DNA from 2 places in the Ferruginibacter albus genome. Region 2 is predicted to be linked to the other one. Evidence: riboswitches for the same ligand, from Rfam matches in the RefSeq annotation. Region 2 holds a riboswitch; the other holds the start of a gene.
The links. Region 2 has a riboswitch for cobalamin ahead of K9M53_RS13145 (ribonucleoside-diphosphate reductase small subunit). Riboswitches for the same ligand answer to the same signal wherever they lie in the genome.
Positions count from the first base shown of each region.

Region 1: another riboswitch for cobalamin. It lies ahead of metE (5-methyltetrahydropteroyltriglutamate--homocysteine S-methyltransferase); the one in region 2 lies ahead of K9M53_RS13145 (ribonucleoside-diphosphate reductase small subunit).

Region 1 covers NZ_CP083388.1:79,876-88,113, forward strand. The annotation lists gene K9M53_RS00355 (MBOAT family O-acyltransferase) at 1-832, opposite strand, end outside; gene K9M53_RS00360 (hypothetical protein) at 1,080-1,625, opposite strand; gene K9M53_RS00365 (DUF4395 domain-containing protein) at 1,748-2,203, shown strand; gene K9M53_RS00370 (cysteine-rich CWC family protein) at 2,211-2,558, opposite strand; gene metE (5-methyltetrahydropteroyltriglutamate--homocysteine S-methyltransferase) at 2,613-4,937, opposite strand; cobalamin riboswitch at 5,084-5,270, opposite strand; gene K9M53_RS00380 (hypothetical protein) at 5,322-6,086, opposite strand; gene purN (phosphoribosylglycinamide formyltransferase) at 6,145-6,738, opposite strand; gene K9M53_RS00390 (c-type cytochrome) at 7,110-8,238, shown strand, end outside.
Region 2 covers NZ_CP083388.1:3,066,734-3,074,971, reverse strand. The annotation lists gene K9M53_RS13170 (M1 family metallopeptidase) at 1-174, opposite strand, end outside; gene K9M53_RS13165 (DUF4476 domain-containing protein) at 292-1,536, shown strand; gene truA (tRNA pseudouridine(38-40) synthase TruA) at 1,540-2,277, shown strand; gene K9M53_RS13155 (alpha/beta hydrolase) at 2,323-3,123, shown strand; gene K9M53_RS13150 (ribonucleoside-diphosphate reductase subunit alpha) at 3,202-5,667, opposite strand; gene K9M53_RS13145 (ribonucleoside-diphosphate reductase small subunit) at 5,677-6,648, opposite strand; cobalamin riboswitch at 6,772-7,016, opposite strand; gene K9M53_RS13140 (hypothetical protein) at 7,202-7,771, opposite strand; gene K9M53_RS13135 (TonB-dependent receptor plug domain-containing protein) at 7,907-8,238, opposite strand, start outside.

The sequences.
Region 1 (8,238 bases), 770 kb from region 2:
TAACCAATAGACCATGTAGAGCTCCCCACACAATAAATGTCCAGTTTGCACCGTGCCAAATACCGGAAATCATGAAAACGATCATTAAATTTTTATAGATTTTCCATTTTGAACTTGATTGACTTCCTCCTAATGGAATGTACACATAATCTCTAAACCAACTCGATAAAGATATATGCCATCTTCTCCAAAACTCTGTAATGGAAGCTGAAAAATATGGGTAGTTAAAATTTTTCATTAACTCTATTCCCATAACCCTTGATGCCCCTAATGCTATATCTGAATAGCTGGAAAAATCACAATATATCTGTATTGAAAAAAAGAGGATAGGGAATATTGAACTAGAGGAAGTCTCATGTAAATTAGAATAATAGGTATTTACAAAAAGGGCGAATTTATCTGCAATAACAATTTTTTTAAAAAAACCCCAGAGCATTTGTCTAAGTCCAGATACTACGCGATCATAATCAAAAAAATATTTCTTTTTAAATTGATGCAATACATTTTGAGGACGTTCAATGGGCCCCGCCACTAATTGTGGGTAATACATTACGTATAAAGCATAGTAGCCAAAATGTTTTTCTGAATGTTGATTTTTTCTATACACTTCTATTGTATAGCTCATGGCTTGAAAAGTGTGAAACGAAAGCCCTATTGGCAATATCATATGCAGATAAGGAATATGATTTTTAAAACCTAATAGAGAAGCTAGTCCTGTAATGTTATCGTTAATAAAATTATAGTATTTAAAAACTGCCAATATTGAAATGTTGGCAATTAAAGAAATAACCAAAATTCTTTTTCTTTTCTTTTGATCCGCTGTTCTTTCCAAAAAAATACCTACATAATAATCAATTATGATAGTAAACAAGAGTATTAAGATATACTCCGGTTTGAAGAACATGTAAAAGAAACAGCTTGCCGATAATAATAACAGCCACCTATAACGAAACGCTAAAAGAAAATACAATATAGTAACAACAACAAAAAATATAATAAACTCAAATGAGTTGAATAACATTTTATAAAGGATTGTTTGTAAAGTACAATATAATTAATTGAACTGTCCATTAATTTTCTTAATCTTCTTTGCTTCCTTTCTCACCCACAAACCAATGTTCTTTATCTTTAAACAACACATTAAAGGTAGTAAGCGAACCATAACAACGGGTAATATATTGCTGGATGTTTACTTTTTCTTCATCATTTAGTTTTTTATTGCTATTGATATTTTGCTCCAATACTCGTAGCCTGTCTCTTAACATTACTACTTTGTGAAAAAAATCTTCAATCGGGATTTCTTTCGCCTTTTGTGTTTTGTCATAAGGCTGCAGTAATAAAGTGCCGCCTTTCCAACGATCTCCTAAAGAAACAACTTCGCTAACGCCACCCCATAAACGCAAAATCTTTAATAAAGATTTTTCTGTTTCCGAAACGGTTTCAACCTCAACACTTGCATTCTCAGGAATGATCTCATCTAATTGCGGATCGGTTTTATCGATTTCTTTTATTCCATGATTAATGAAGGAGATAAGATAAGTTGCGTAACGAATGCCAACAATAACCCCGGGTCCAAATTGAGTATGTTGTAAGCGGGTACCAACTCCTAAAGTTGTTTGTTCCATGTTGTAAATGATTTGAACAAAAGTACAGAAGATATTGTATTTATATAATATTAGCGGTTAAGGAGATATTTGGTATAACTTTACAAAGCCTGCTAAATTAATAGACTATTAAATTATGTATTATGGCAAATTCTATTGATTGTCCGGTTGATCTTATACCGGTTAATGAAAACAGGGTTCGCTTAACAGCTCTGTGGGTGTTTTTGTTGGTTGTAACAGCATTACTATTAAATAAATTCGGACATTTTGTTTTTGCTTTTTTAACGGTGGATTTTTTTCTGCGTGCATTTAAGTATGGGAAGATAAGCCCTTTGAATATTTTGAGTGGAGCTGTAGTAAAAAAATTAAACATTCCTAATAAGCCTATCGATCAGGCTCCTAAAAGATTTGCTGCAGGAATAGGATTTGTTTTATCGCTGGCAGTATTCGTTTTTATTATTACAGGGTTTTCTAAAACAGTAATAGTGCTTTCAATAATATTTGCAGCTTTTGCTTTCCTGGAATCTTTTCTGGCTTTTTGTGCAGGTTGTAGGGTATATACCTTACTGGTAAGATTAAAATTGATACGTAAACAGTAAAAAAATTTTATTGATAACCGTAAGCACAATGCTTACAATTGTTGCCGCAACAAGCACCTCTTTGAATATGATACAATTCTGTAAAAACAAATAAGCCCTTTTCCATAGTATAATGCAGCCCTTCCACCAGCAATTCTTTTTGTAAAGGAAAAGAATGTTGATGGCTGAATTTTACCATTTCGTTGATCTGTCGTAAACAATTGTTGCAAAGACAATCATATCGTGTTTTTTGTAAAAATCTTTTTGTTTCGTCAGATATTGTGACAGCACCGCATTGGCAATTAACGATATCACCAACCTTACACTCAAATACAGCTTTACAACGTGGACAATATTTTTCTTCGTGCTTCTTCAAACAAAAAAATTTAAAATGACAGGCTATAAATATACAGCCCGTCATGGATTAAAATTATACGGTTGCCGCAACAGCTTCTCTTAATTCTTTTGCTGCTGCCACCATTTCTGTTAATGCGGTTTTTGTTTCATCCCAGCCGCGGGTTTTTAAACCACAATCGGGGTTTACCCACAATTGTTCACCCGGAACAACTGCTTTTGCTTTTTCCATTAGTTCCATCATTTCAATTTTAGATGGTACACGTGGCGAATGAATATCGTATACGCCCGGGCCAATATCATTTGGATATTTAAATAAAGCAAATGCATCCAATAATTCCATTTGCGAACGGGATGTTTCAATCGTAATGACATCCGCATCCATATCGGCAATACTTTTAATGATATCATTAAACTCGGAGTAACACATGTGCGTATGTATTTGTGTACTATTCTGCACACCACTTGCCGAAATGCGAAATGCACGAACCGCCCAATCCAAATATTGCTGCCAGTTTTCTTTGCGTAACGGTAAGCCCTCTCTTATTGCCGGCTCATCAATTTGTATAATTTTTATTCCAGCTTTTTCAAGATCAACAACCTCATCTCTTATTGCCAGAGCAATTTGTGTGCAGGTTTCGCTGCGAGGCTGATCATTACGTACAAAGCTCCATTGTAAAATCGTAACAGGCCCGGTTAGCATCCCTTTCATCCATTTTTTAGTAAGTGATTGTGCATATTCACTCCATTCAACGGTCATTGGTTTTGGTCTATACACATCGCCATAAATAACAGGCGGTTTTACGCATCTGCTTCCGTAGCTCTGCACCCAACCATTTTCTGTAAAAACAAATCCTGCTAATTGTTCGCCGAAATATTCCACCATATCATTGCGTTCAAATTCGCCATGCACTAAAACATCCAAACCAATTTCCTCCTGCCAGCGAACGGCTTTTTCTGTTTCTGCTTTTAATAGATTATTGTACTCATTATCAGTTAATTCCTGCTTTTTCCATTTGGCTCTCCAGCTTCTTACTTCTTTTGTTTGAGGAAAAGAACCGATGGTTGTTGTTGGGAAAGATGGAAGTTGTAATAATTCTTGTTGTAATTGTTTTCTTATTGCAAATACACTTTCACGTTGGTTATCTTTTGCTGTTAAATGTTGAACTCTTGACTTTACATTTGGTTTATGAATTAATGAAGAGGTATTTCTATCTTTTATTGCCAGCTTATTTTCTTCCAATGCTTTTAATGCTTGCTCAGAAGGTTCGTCGGTTGCGAGCTTTGCTAATGTTACTACTTCATCTAATTTTTGTTTAGCAAATGCCATCCAGTTTTTTACTGTTAAAGGAAGGCATAGTTCGTTTGTTTCTAAATCTAAATCACATGGTGTATGCAATAAAGAACATGACGGAGCGATCCACAAGCGTTCTTTACCAATTGCTGCAATTGCTTTTTTTATGATTGTCAATGATTGTTCAAAATCGTTCTTCCAGATATTTCTACCATCAACTATACCCAATGAAAGTTGTTTATTCGATTGAATGAATTCGTTTGTTAGAATATCATCTAACTGCGATGGACAACGCACTAAATCCAAATGCAATGTTTTAACAGGAAGACTTACTGCTGTTTGTAAATTTTTTCCGTAACATTCAAAATAGCCGGCTACAATAAAATGTATATGCGAAAACTCTTTCTGCAATTCCTTATAAACATTTGTAAATACCTGCTGTTCTTTCTCTGTAAGATTTAATGACAAGCAAGGTTCATCTAACTGTAAATAAAATACATTGCCATCATCCAATTTCTTAATTACTTCTTTGTAAACAGGCAATAATTTATTGATCAAATCAAGCCGATGAAAGCCCTTTTCTTTCTCTTTACCTAATAACAAAAATGAAACCGGGCCTAATAAAACAGGCTTTGCAGTATATCCTTCTCTCTTTGCTTCGTTAAATTGATTAATAACTTTTTCTGAAAAAAAAGTAAAGCTTTGATTGATGGAAAACTCCGGGACGATGTAATGATAATTGGTATCAAACCATTTGGTCATCTCCATTGCCGTAATATCATACTCGTCTTTTTGATAACCTCTTGCCATAGCAAAAAGCAGATCGACCTCGGACAATTGTTTTTGAATTAACAGGTCATGATAGCGCTTGGGAATAGCGCCTACCATCAGGCAGGTGTCTAATACATGATCATAAAAAGAAAAGTCATTACAGGGAATTACATCAATGCCGGCATTCTTTTGTGCTTCCCAGTTTTGTACACGAATGCTTCGTGCAGTTTGCTGCAATTCGTTTGCAGAAATTTTGCCTGCCCAATACTGCTCGCAGGCTTTTTTCAGTTCGCGGTGGTTACCAATGCGGGGATAACCAAGATTGTGTGTTTGCATTTTTTTTGTTTAAATCGTGAAACAATTAATGATGCTATTTGCAAACAGCACAGCGGTACAATAAAAGAATAGAAAAGGTGAATAGACAGACGTTTCCCTTACAGGAAAGAATTTCAATACGCAACCAAACTTTATATCGTGAAAGCTGTGTCATTAAGATATAGGCAAGTCTCCTGGCTTGTAACATTTTGTCTCCTTCTCATCTCGCCTTAGGCAAGACAATGGATTTGATTGACAAAACTTTTTTGTTACTTACAGTTGCACGACAGCCCGTGATTTTCACACGGTTCCTTATTAATTCCGGTTAGGGAAACCAATATCTGATTGTAGTATGCAAAGAACGTGGGGCAAATATACAGGATAAAGATTGTTTGAGAGATGAACTTATTGTTCTTCCTTTTTTTTCTGCATCAGCATTTCGCTTTTAAATTGATACGATGCATCGAGAATGTATTGATAGAACTGAACCGTAGAACTGGTGCTGGTAAATAAATAATCAGGACGATAGATCTTCATAAAGGTGTCCAGCTCTGCACTGTCCAAGCGTGTAATCCTTTTTACCAATCGTTTATTAAAACGATAATCAATGTATTTATCCTGCTCCTCTTCTTCCAGTCTTTTTTGTAAAGATTGCAGCTGGCGGTTTCTTCTAAAGCGAAACACATTGATCAACTCATCCAGGTCTAATCCGGCACCACCGGAATAGCTGTCTGTGGTAGTGCTGATGCCAGGTTTTTGATAACCAAATACATCTCTGTTATCAATGCGGTTTTCCAATGAATCCTGTCGGTATGTATTACTATAAACTCTTACTTCTTTTAATATTTTATATTTTTCGTTTACCCGTACCAGTAAGGAAATATCAAATTGTGCCAGGTTTTGTATTTGCTTAACAGAAAATTTTAAAGTAGACTTGTTATTATAAATAAAAGTAAGAGAATCCTCCTCTCTCACCATAATATCATAATGCCCTAATGAATCGGTTTTTGTTGTACTGCCAAAGCTGCTTTTGACAATTACGTTTTTTACGGGAACAACTTTGGAAGAGTCATACACGTTACCACTTACGATGAATTGCGCCATGCTGCTATTGGTGAGCATGAGTAAAAGAAAAAAACCTAAAAACGAAAATCCTTTGTGGTATCTCATTCGTGTAATTCGCTAAAATTCGTGTAATAAAAACTCATTTAAGCAAAGGGTTAATTTTTTAACTGCGATTTTGCAATTCTATCAATTCTCCCAAAACTCTTGGAAAATGTAAATGCTCCAATACATGAATTTTTTTTGCCAGCAAATCAGGAGTATCGGCTTCGTCTATATCACAGGTTGCCTGGTATATAATATTACCGTGGTCATACAATTCATCTACATAATGTATGGTAATGCCGCTTTGTTTTTCTTTAGCAGCAATTACAGCTTCGTGCACAAAATGCCCATACATTCCTTTGCCGCCGTAATTAGGTAATAATGCAGGATGAATATTGATGATCTTATTTGGATAGGCTTGTATCAATGCCAGGGGAATTTTCCATAAAAAACCTGCCAGTACTATAAAGTCGATGTGATGTTCTTTTAATTCCGGTAAATAAGCATCGCCTTTAAAAAAACGTTCTTTATTTATTAATAGTGATGGGATCTTTTCGGTTTTGGCGATATTCAAAACGCCGGCACCTTCTTTATTGCAAACGATCAAAGCAATTTTAATGTGAGATGAGCTTCTGAACCTATCGATTATTTTTTGCGCATTGCTTCCTGCCCCGCTGGCAAAAATGGCAATATGCATAACACTGGATGATGACATGGCACAAAGGTGAATTAAATAATGGTGAAACAGAAATTTGATGAATAGAACGTCGATGTGTTATAATACTGCTGATTTCCGAAGATTTTTATTTTGTCAAATCATAAAAATCGGAGGAATCTATGTTCTATTCATTTACGAAATCGGGAACGTTCCCAACTAAAACCGACATAAAAAAAATATAAAATATGAGTATCGGGACCAGTTGACCAAAATATGACAATCATCTTAACAAAAAACCCAAAATCGGCTGAAACTCAAGCCAGATGCGGATAAATTTTTTTTAAAAATGTTGATATTATATCATCTTACTGGCTTATTTTTGCAACCGAAATAGGATTTTTTTCCACACAAGCATCCGAATTAACTATATGAGTTGTTACCGAAACATCATTACAAGAGCGTTCATAAGTTTATTATTCGTTTTTTCTTTTTCTCTATTTAATATAAGTTTTGCGCAAGACGGTGAAGCCTTGTTTAAGGCGAATTGTGCATCGTGCCATAGGCCTTTAGAAGACTTTACCGGTCCGGCTTTAAAAGGAGCTCGCGATAGAGAACCAAGTAAAGACTGGGTTTATAAATGGGTTTACAATACCAATTCAATGGTAAACAGCGACCCTTATGCGATGGCTTTGAAAGCTAGGTTTCAATCGGTAATGACTCAGCAAAGCGAAGCCAATCTTAGTAAAAAAGATGTTGAAGCAATTTTAGATTGGGCAGATAAATACGAAAAACCTGCACCAACAAAGACTCCTAATGGTGGAACAGGAGAAGACAATTCTTTATTATACGGTATTCTTACTATCATATTAGCGGTAATTGCATTTATCCTATTGCAGGTAAACAGCAGCCTTCGTAAATTATCAGATGAAAAAGAAGGCATTCGCCGTTCAGAACCGGTTCCTTTCTATCGTAACAAAACTTACCTGATGGCGGGTATTTTAGTATTGTTCCTGATAGGTGGTTATTTTGTAATTGATGCTGCGATTGGCTTGGGTCGTCAACAAAATTATCAGCCTGAACAACCTATTTATTATTCTCACCAGGTACATGCAGGTGTTAACCAGATAAGCTGTTTGTATTGTCATACCAATGCACAATACAGCAAAACAGCAGGTATTCCTTCGGTGAATGTTTGTATGAACTGCCACAAAGGAATTAAAGAATATACCGGCGAACCTATTTTAAGAGAAGACGGTTCCCAGGTAGATGCTACAGGAGAAATTCAAAAATTATATGAATATGCCGGATGGAATCCAGTAAAGAAAGTATACGACAAGCCTGGCAAACCAATTCAATGGGTAAAAATTCATAACCTTCCTGATCACGTTTATTTCAATCATAGTCAACACGTAATGGTGGGTAAACAACAATGTCAAACCTGCCACGGACCAATTCAGGATATGCCACAAGTTTACCAGTTTAGTCCTTTAAGTATGGGCTGGTGTATCAATTGCCACAGAACTACCAAAGTGGATTTCTACAATAAAGAAACCGGCG
Region 2 (8,238 bases):
TGTTATCCATGCTTTGCCGTACATGTAGGCTTTGGCATAATCAAACCTTACATCCAGTTTGGTATGTACCAGGTCGTTGATCTTGGTGGCGCTTGCCCGGTAAATATCCATTGCCGGTTGCGCAAATGATACACTGGAAAATACCAGGAATGCTACTACGAGATTTTTTTTCATATCGGAAAATTTATAAGGTGTAAAAATAAGACTAGTACAATTAATAGAGACCATTTTTTGGATAAATGGTAAACCGATGATTTTAATGAGTAGATTTGTGACCAAAGTTATAAGCTGATGAAGTTATTGAAACCTGCATTGCTGATTTTCTCTCTTTTTTTGGTTTTTAGAGCTACCGCACAACAGCCCCATTTTGTTTACATACAAACTGACAATAAACAGCCATTCTATGTACGGACGGATAAAACTATTTATAGTTCTACAGCATCGGGTTATGTTATTCTTGGTAAGCTGGTAGACAGTACCTATAATTTTTCTATTGGTTTCCCGGGAAACACTGCGCCTCAACAAAATTTTACCATCACTGTTAGTAAAAAAGACCTTGGATTTTTATTAAAAGATTTTGGCGAGAAAGGCTGGGGATTGTTCAATTTGCAAACTTTGGATATGGTAATGGCAAATAAGCCTGCGCCTAAAAGCAATGTGTTGGTACAGGAAAGAACGGATTCTTTTTCGAATATGCTGGCAACGGTTGTGAATGATCCCAGGATCAAGCAGGAAGAAATAATTAAAAAAGAAGAGCCGGTTAAAGAAGAAATAACTACTGCCACCGTAGCAGTAAAGGATACAGTTCCTGCACCAAAAGAAGTGAAAGAAACTATAGCAGTAACACCAACCCCCAAGTCGCAAACGATTGTTACACGATCAACGGTTAAAAGATTATTGAACAGAACTACTGCAGAAGGAACCGAAATGGTATTTGTAGTGACGGATGATAATAAAAAAGATACTGTACGTGTATTTATTCCCGCTGATAAAAGCATTGCCGTTACTCCATCTCAACCAACAACAGAAATAGTTAAGAAAGAAGAACCAAAACCCCTTACTAAAGTTGAAGAAACAGTTCAGCAAAAAGATACAACGGCGACAAAAGCTTCTGTTGTTACTCAGGATAAAAAGTTTATTACTGATATCGAAGTTCCTGTTGCGAAAGCAAAAACAGATACGTTAACTCCTGCTGCAAAACCTATCGATAAAACAGTTGTTACCGATAAAATAACAGGCAATGATTGTAAAAACATTGCATCGGACGAAGACTTTTATAAGCTACGCAAGAAGATGGCAACAGAAATGAATGATGAAGATATGATCAATCAGGCAAGAAAAGTCTTTAAGACAAAATGCTTTAACACCGTGCAGATCAAAAACCTAAGCGTTTTATTTTTGAATGATGCCGGCAGATATAAGTTCTTTACGGTGGCATATTCATTTACTTCCGATCTGCAAAATTTTGGTTCTTTGCAGTCTCAGTTAACAGAATCCTCTTATATCAACCAGTTTAAAGCATTGGTAAATCAATAAGAAATGCCTCGTTATTTTATAGAACTGTCTTATAAAGGAACTAATTATTCAGGCTTCCAGATCCAACAAAATGCTAACTCCATACAGGCAGAAATAGAGAAGGCGTTACAAATATTTTTTCGTGAAAGCTTTGAACTGACGGGCTCTTCACGCACCGATGCAGGCGTGCATGCGTTGCAGAATTTTTTTCATTTTGATGCAGATAATCTTCCTGAAGAATCTGTTTTGGAAAACAGCATTTATAACTTAAATGCAATTCTTCCTGAAGATATTGTAATAAAAAGAATTTACGAAGCAAAGGTGGATGCTCATTGCCGTTTTGATGCGATCAGTCGTGAATACAAATATTTTGTTTACCAGCATAAAGAGCCATTTTTAGCAGACAGGGCATTTTACTTTCCGTATAAATTGGATATTGAATTATTACAGGAAGCCGCAAATATCCTTACTGATTATAATGATTTTACTTCTTTCTCCAAACGCAATACGCAAGTAAAAACTTTTTTGTGCAGCATTATTAAAAGTGAATGGCTAATTGAAAAAGATACGATCGTTTATAATGTAAAAGCTAATCGTTTTTTACGCGGAATGGTTCGTGGATTGGCAGGAACCATGCTGAAAGTAGGAACCGGCAAATTATCCTTAGAGGAATTTATTTCAGTTATTGAAAGCAAAGATTCAACTAAAGCAGATTTTTCTGTTCCGCCACAGGCACTGTTTTTGGTAAAAGTTGAATATTAATAAAACAATAAAAAAGTTCAGGTAAATTTAATTAATATAGCCTTGATGAAATTCATTTCTATTTTATTTTTCAACTTGCTTTTAGCTTCGGTTTCATTTGGGCAGTTTAATACTCAAAAGGAGACAATATACTCCAAAAATGCAGGAGATAGCTTTAATATCTATGTATCACTACCTCAAAATTTCAACACTAACAATGCTTATAAAGTAGTCTATTATTGCGATGCAGGTTTAAAATCAGGAAAGTATCTAAGACGGCTTATTGCGGGATCCGAATTTAATGAGAGCTTAAAAGCTACTATTTTTGTTGGAATAGGACACATAGGCAATTATCATGTTTTACGTCGTAGAGATTTTATATTTCCTTCAATAAAAGAAAATAATATAGTCCGAGGCAATAAAAATTATGGGCAAGCTGAAAAATTTTATTCTTTTTTAAAAGAAGAGTTGGTGCCTTCCATCAATAAAAAGTTTAAAACCTATACTGATAGCAATTCTATTATCGGGCATTCATTAGGTGGGTTATTTGCTTTTTACTGTTTATTTAAAGATGATAATTTATTCTCAAAATATTTTGCATTGAGCCCTGCTTTGTGGGTTGACAATTATTCCATTTATAAATTCAATAAAATCCACGACGGTTTTACTAACAATATATATATCTATTTCACAGCAGGATCGAAAGAAAAGTTCAATAAAATAGTAAACAGTACTAAACAGGCAAAAGAGTTCTTCGATACAAAGAAATACCCCAATCTTTCTTTTGAATATGATATTTGGAATGGAAAAACTCATAATTCTGAAGTTCCATATTCGTTGCAAAAAATATTAAAAGAGAAGCTATAGTCTAAATGATGGAAAAAAGTTATTCTAACAAAAAGGCTGTTCATTTGAACAGCCTTTTTCATTATCGATAAAAATAAATTAAGAACCACAACTGATACATCCGTCCTGCATGGTACAAACCGGACCATCAGCTTGTGTAGGTTCTACATCATTGGTTGTTTCAGTCTGAGCACTAACTTTTGCTGTTGGGATTTCTACTTGTATGTTCGCTTGCTTTTCAACCGTAAACTGTACTGCTTGTGTTGCTGCTTGTGAACGCAGGTAATACATACCGGTTTTCAATCCTTTTTTCCATGCGTAAAAATGCATAGAAGTTAATTTAGATGTTGATGGACTATCAACAAACAAATTCAACGATTGCGATTGACAGATATAAGCACCTCTGTCTGCGGCCATATCAATGATATTGCGTTGTTTGATCTCCCAAACAGTTTTATATAACTCTTTAATATCTGAAGGTATTTCATCGATGTTTTGAACAGAGCCATTCGCAGCAATGATCTTATTTTTCATTGTATTATTCCATAAACCAAGGCTAACCAGGTCTTTTAACAGGTGCTTGTTTACGATAATAAATTCGCCACTCAATACTCTTCTGGTATAGATGTTAGAAGTATATGGTTCAAAACATTCGTTGTTGCCTAATATCTGCGATGTAGATGCAGTAGGCATTGGGGCTACCAATAAAGAATTTCTTACACCATGTGTTTTAACTTCTTCACGCAGTGTTTCCCAATCCCAACGGTCGCTTGGTGTTACACCCCACATATCAAACTGGAAGATGCCTTGTGAGGTTGGTGATCCTTTAAACGTTTCATAAGCGCCATCAATTTTTGCCAGGTCTTTACTTGCTGTCATTGCAGCGAAATAAATGGTTTCAAAAATGTTCTTATTCAACATCTTTGCCAGGTCACTTTCAAATGGCAAACGCAATAAGATGAATACATCCGCTAAACCTTGCACACCCAGTCCAACCGGGCGATGGCGCAAGTTGGAGTTTCTTGCTTCTTCAACAGGGTAATAATTATTGTCAATAACAGCGTTCAAATTTTTTGTAACCTGGTATGTAACATCATACAATTTTTGATGATCGAATTTCCCATCAATTACAAAACGAGGTAATGCCAGAGATGCTAAATTACAAACCGCTACTTCATCAGGAGAAGTGTATTCGATGATCTCTGTACAAAGATTGCTGCTTTTAATTGTTCCTAAATTTTGCTGGTTGCTTTTGCTGTTGGCAGCATCTTTATACAACAAATAAGGTGTTCCTGTTTCAATTTGAGATTCTAATATTTTAAACCAAAGCTCTTGTGCTTTAATTGTTTTTCTTGCACGTCCTTCTTTTTCGTATTTGGTATAGAGGTCTTCAAATTCTTTGCCCCAACATTCGCTCAAGCCCGGTGCTTCATTCGGACAGAACAAACTCCATTCTCCATTTCCTTCTACACGCTTCATAAACAGATCACAGATCCATAGTGCATAAAATAAATCTCTTGCTCTTAATTCTTCTTTACCATGATTTTTTCTCAGATCCAAAAATTCGAACACATCTGCATGCCATGGCTCTAAATAAACGGCGAATGCACCTTTGCGTTTACCGCCGCCTTGATCTACATAACGAGCCGTATCATTGAAAACACGCAACATTGGAATGATGCCATTGCTTGTTCCGTTAGTGCCGCCAATATAGCTTCCCGTTGCACGAATGTTATGAATAGCTAAACCGATACCACCGGCGCTTTGCGAAATTTTTGCCGTCTGTTTTAATGTATCGTAAATACCATCAATGCTGTCTTCTTTCATTGTTAATAAGAAACAAGAACTCATCTGTGGTTTAGGTGTACCTGCGTTGAACAATGTTGGTGTTGCATGTGTAAACCAACGTTCGCTCATCAAATGATAGGTTTTGATGGCACTTTCAATGTCTGCTTTATGAATACCGATCGCTACACGCATATACATTTGTTGCGGGCGTTCAGCAATTTTTCCGTTGATGCGTAAGAGGTAGGATTTTTCTATGGTTTTAAAACCAAAATAATCAAAACCAAAATCACGATCGTATATAATAGTGCTGTCTAATAAGTCAGCATTGTCTTCTATTATTTGCATTACATCATCTGCAATCAATGGCATAAGCTTACCGGTTTTATCATCGGTATAATTATGCAGCTTACGCATGGTTGCTGAAAACGATTTTACTGTATTTTTATGCAGGTTGCTAATGGCAATACGTGAAGCCAGGATTGCGTAGTCAGGATGTGTAATCGTTAATGATGCTGCTGTTTCTGCCGCAAGATTATCCAGCTCCGTTGTAGGTACACCTTCATAAATACCTTCAATTGTTTTTTTGGCAACATCAATTACATTCACCATCGGGCTTAAGCCGTAGGAAAGTTTCTCTATACGTGCAGTTACTTTGTCAAATTTTACGGACTCGGTTTTACCGTTTCTTTTAATTACATGCATAGCAATGGGGTTTAATGGTTTAGTATATATTAATGGTGAATAGCGAATGGAGAAATCTTTGTTTTCACCATTCACTATTCACTTCTAAAATTCTTCATCCAATGAGAACGTCTGCGTTTCCGTGGTATTCATCACTCCGGCTTTTTGGTAATCGCCCACTCTTTTTTCAAAAAAGTTGGTTTTGCCTTGTAATGAGATCATCTCCATAAAATCGAACGGGTTAGTAGTGTTGTATATCTTAGCATACCCCAATTCACTTAACCAACGATCAGCAACAAACTCAATATATTGTTGCATCAGCTTAGCATTCATTCCGATCAGGTCAACCGGTAATGCTTCGGTGATGAATTCTTTTTCTATCGTTACAGCATCTTTAATAATAGAATACACTTCGTCCTGCGTCATTTTATTTTGCAGCATGCTGTATAATAAGCACGCAAATTCACAATGCAACCCTTCGTCCCTGCTTATTAATTCATTACTGAAAGTCAATCCCGGCATTAAGCCTCTTTTCTTCAACCAGAAAATAGAACAAAAGCTTCCACTGAAGAAAATACCTTCTACTGCAGCAAACGCTACCAATCTTTCTGCAAAGCTTCCGTTCTCGATCCAGCGTAAAGCCCATTCGGCTTTCTTTTTTACTGCGGGCACGGTATCTATAGCATGAAACAGCTTATGCTTTTCATCGGGATTCTTAATATATGTATCGATCAGCAACGCATAGGTTTCGCTATGAATATTTTCCATCATTATCTGAAAGCCATAGAAACATCTTGCTTCAGGTAACTGTACTTCACTCATAAAGTTCACTGCCAGGTTCTCATTCACTATTCCATCACTTGCAGCAAAAAAAGCAAGTACATGCGAAATGAAATGACGCTCGCCATCATTCAAGCTTGCCCAGTCTTTTAGATCTGCACTTAGATCAATTTCTTCGGCAGTCCAAAAACTCGCTTCATGTTTTTTATACAACTCCCACACTTTGGGATAGTTGATAGGAAGAATTACAAAGCGGTCTTTGTTTTCTTTCAATAAGATCTCATTTTCGTACTGCATAGCACAATTATTTATACTTGAACAAACTAACTGCTCTTGAAGAAAAACCACTGAATACAAAAGAGAAAAAGTCCCTTAGACATGTATCAGTACATTGCCCTTCACCCGAAAGCATTATGACTCTTGATTTTTGAATTTATGGCAGGTCTTCTGACTTATTCTATCTTTTAATTGCCTTCCCGTTTACCAAGCTCTCACTACCATAAACAGTGGCTTGTTGATTAAAAGTTGTAAAAGATTTGTTTTGCAACGATCCTTCTTTTACCAAGAACTCACAGCTGCGGGGACAGTTCCGGAGTACGACCGGATTCCCTTTTAATACGGCTTTGTTTGAAAAACTTGCCGCAACCATAAATGCACTACAACGTTACAATACAATATTAAATTTTCGTGAAGGACTTATTAACGAAATGTTGAAAAAAACCATTGAATTTTTCGGAAGTCTCTGCCCGCCTGAGTTTTCAAATTCAATAGAAGTTGTTGACAAATGTGACAAAATAAAAAAGGCTGATTTTGAAGAATCAGCCTTTGAAATATCAAATATTTTTATAGTCTATTTTAAGATAAACGATTTTTCATCTACACTTTGCAATACTTGCGAGCCAATATCGCTAACATTAGTAGCTACAACAGCTACACGGAATGTATCAGGTAAGCCATAAGCATAAGGATAGATGCTTCCCTGAAAGCTTACGCCCGTTCCTGCATTGGGTTGATTAAGAGTATCAGCATATATATGTCCTGCATCGCCTGTGTAAATACTTTTGTAATTAGAAGCGCTTCCGCAATAAGTAAAATAGATGGGTTGATTATATACTGCTTCTAAATCGCCGAGACTTCTGAAAAGAGTAAGATCGTTTACTGCAACCGCGTTATTAATAACAATCTTTGCTATAGAATCTGATTTGCTATACAAATAAACGCTATCATCAGCTCTTTGAGATTGATCTGCTAATGAATCTAATTGCGCAGTGATGTATGTAGAAATAACCGGAATTAATTTCACAGAATCAACAACATCTACATTAACACAAGCTGTAGGTTTGGTGGTTGTATCATCTTTATCACAACCATAGTAAGCAACACATAGTAATCCGAATACGGGAAGCAAAAGTTTTTTCATTGTCAAGTAATTTATGGAGCGAATATAGATAAAATCGCATTTCTGCAAAAGATAAGCTACGGCAACGTTCCCGTAAAAAAGGCAATAAAAATCCCCGGGTTATTGTGCCCGGGGACAACTAAAAAATGAAAGTAATTAATAGCTGAACTTAACTCCTACCAGGAAATTAAATCCTTGTGTACCGTATCCATACACTTCTGAAAATTTAGCATCTGTGATGTTTTTCAGATTGCCGAAAACAGTAAGGTATTTTTTAAATTTATACTCTGCGTAAAAGCTTAGTAAGAAATAATTGTTCAATTGCACATCAGGCACCTGGTATCCTCCCAGATCAAAAGCGCTGCCGGTATATTTACCGTTGATGCTTGCATATAAGCCATTTAATAACTGATAACCTACATTGATATTAAAGGTGTTCTTTGGGCGTTTCAATAAATAGCTATATGAAGTATCATTATTCGTTAATC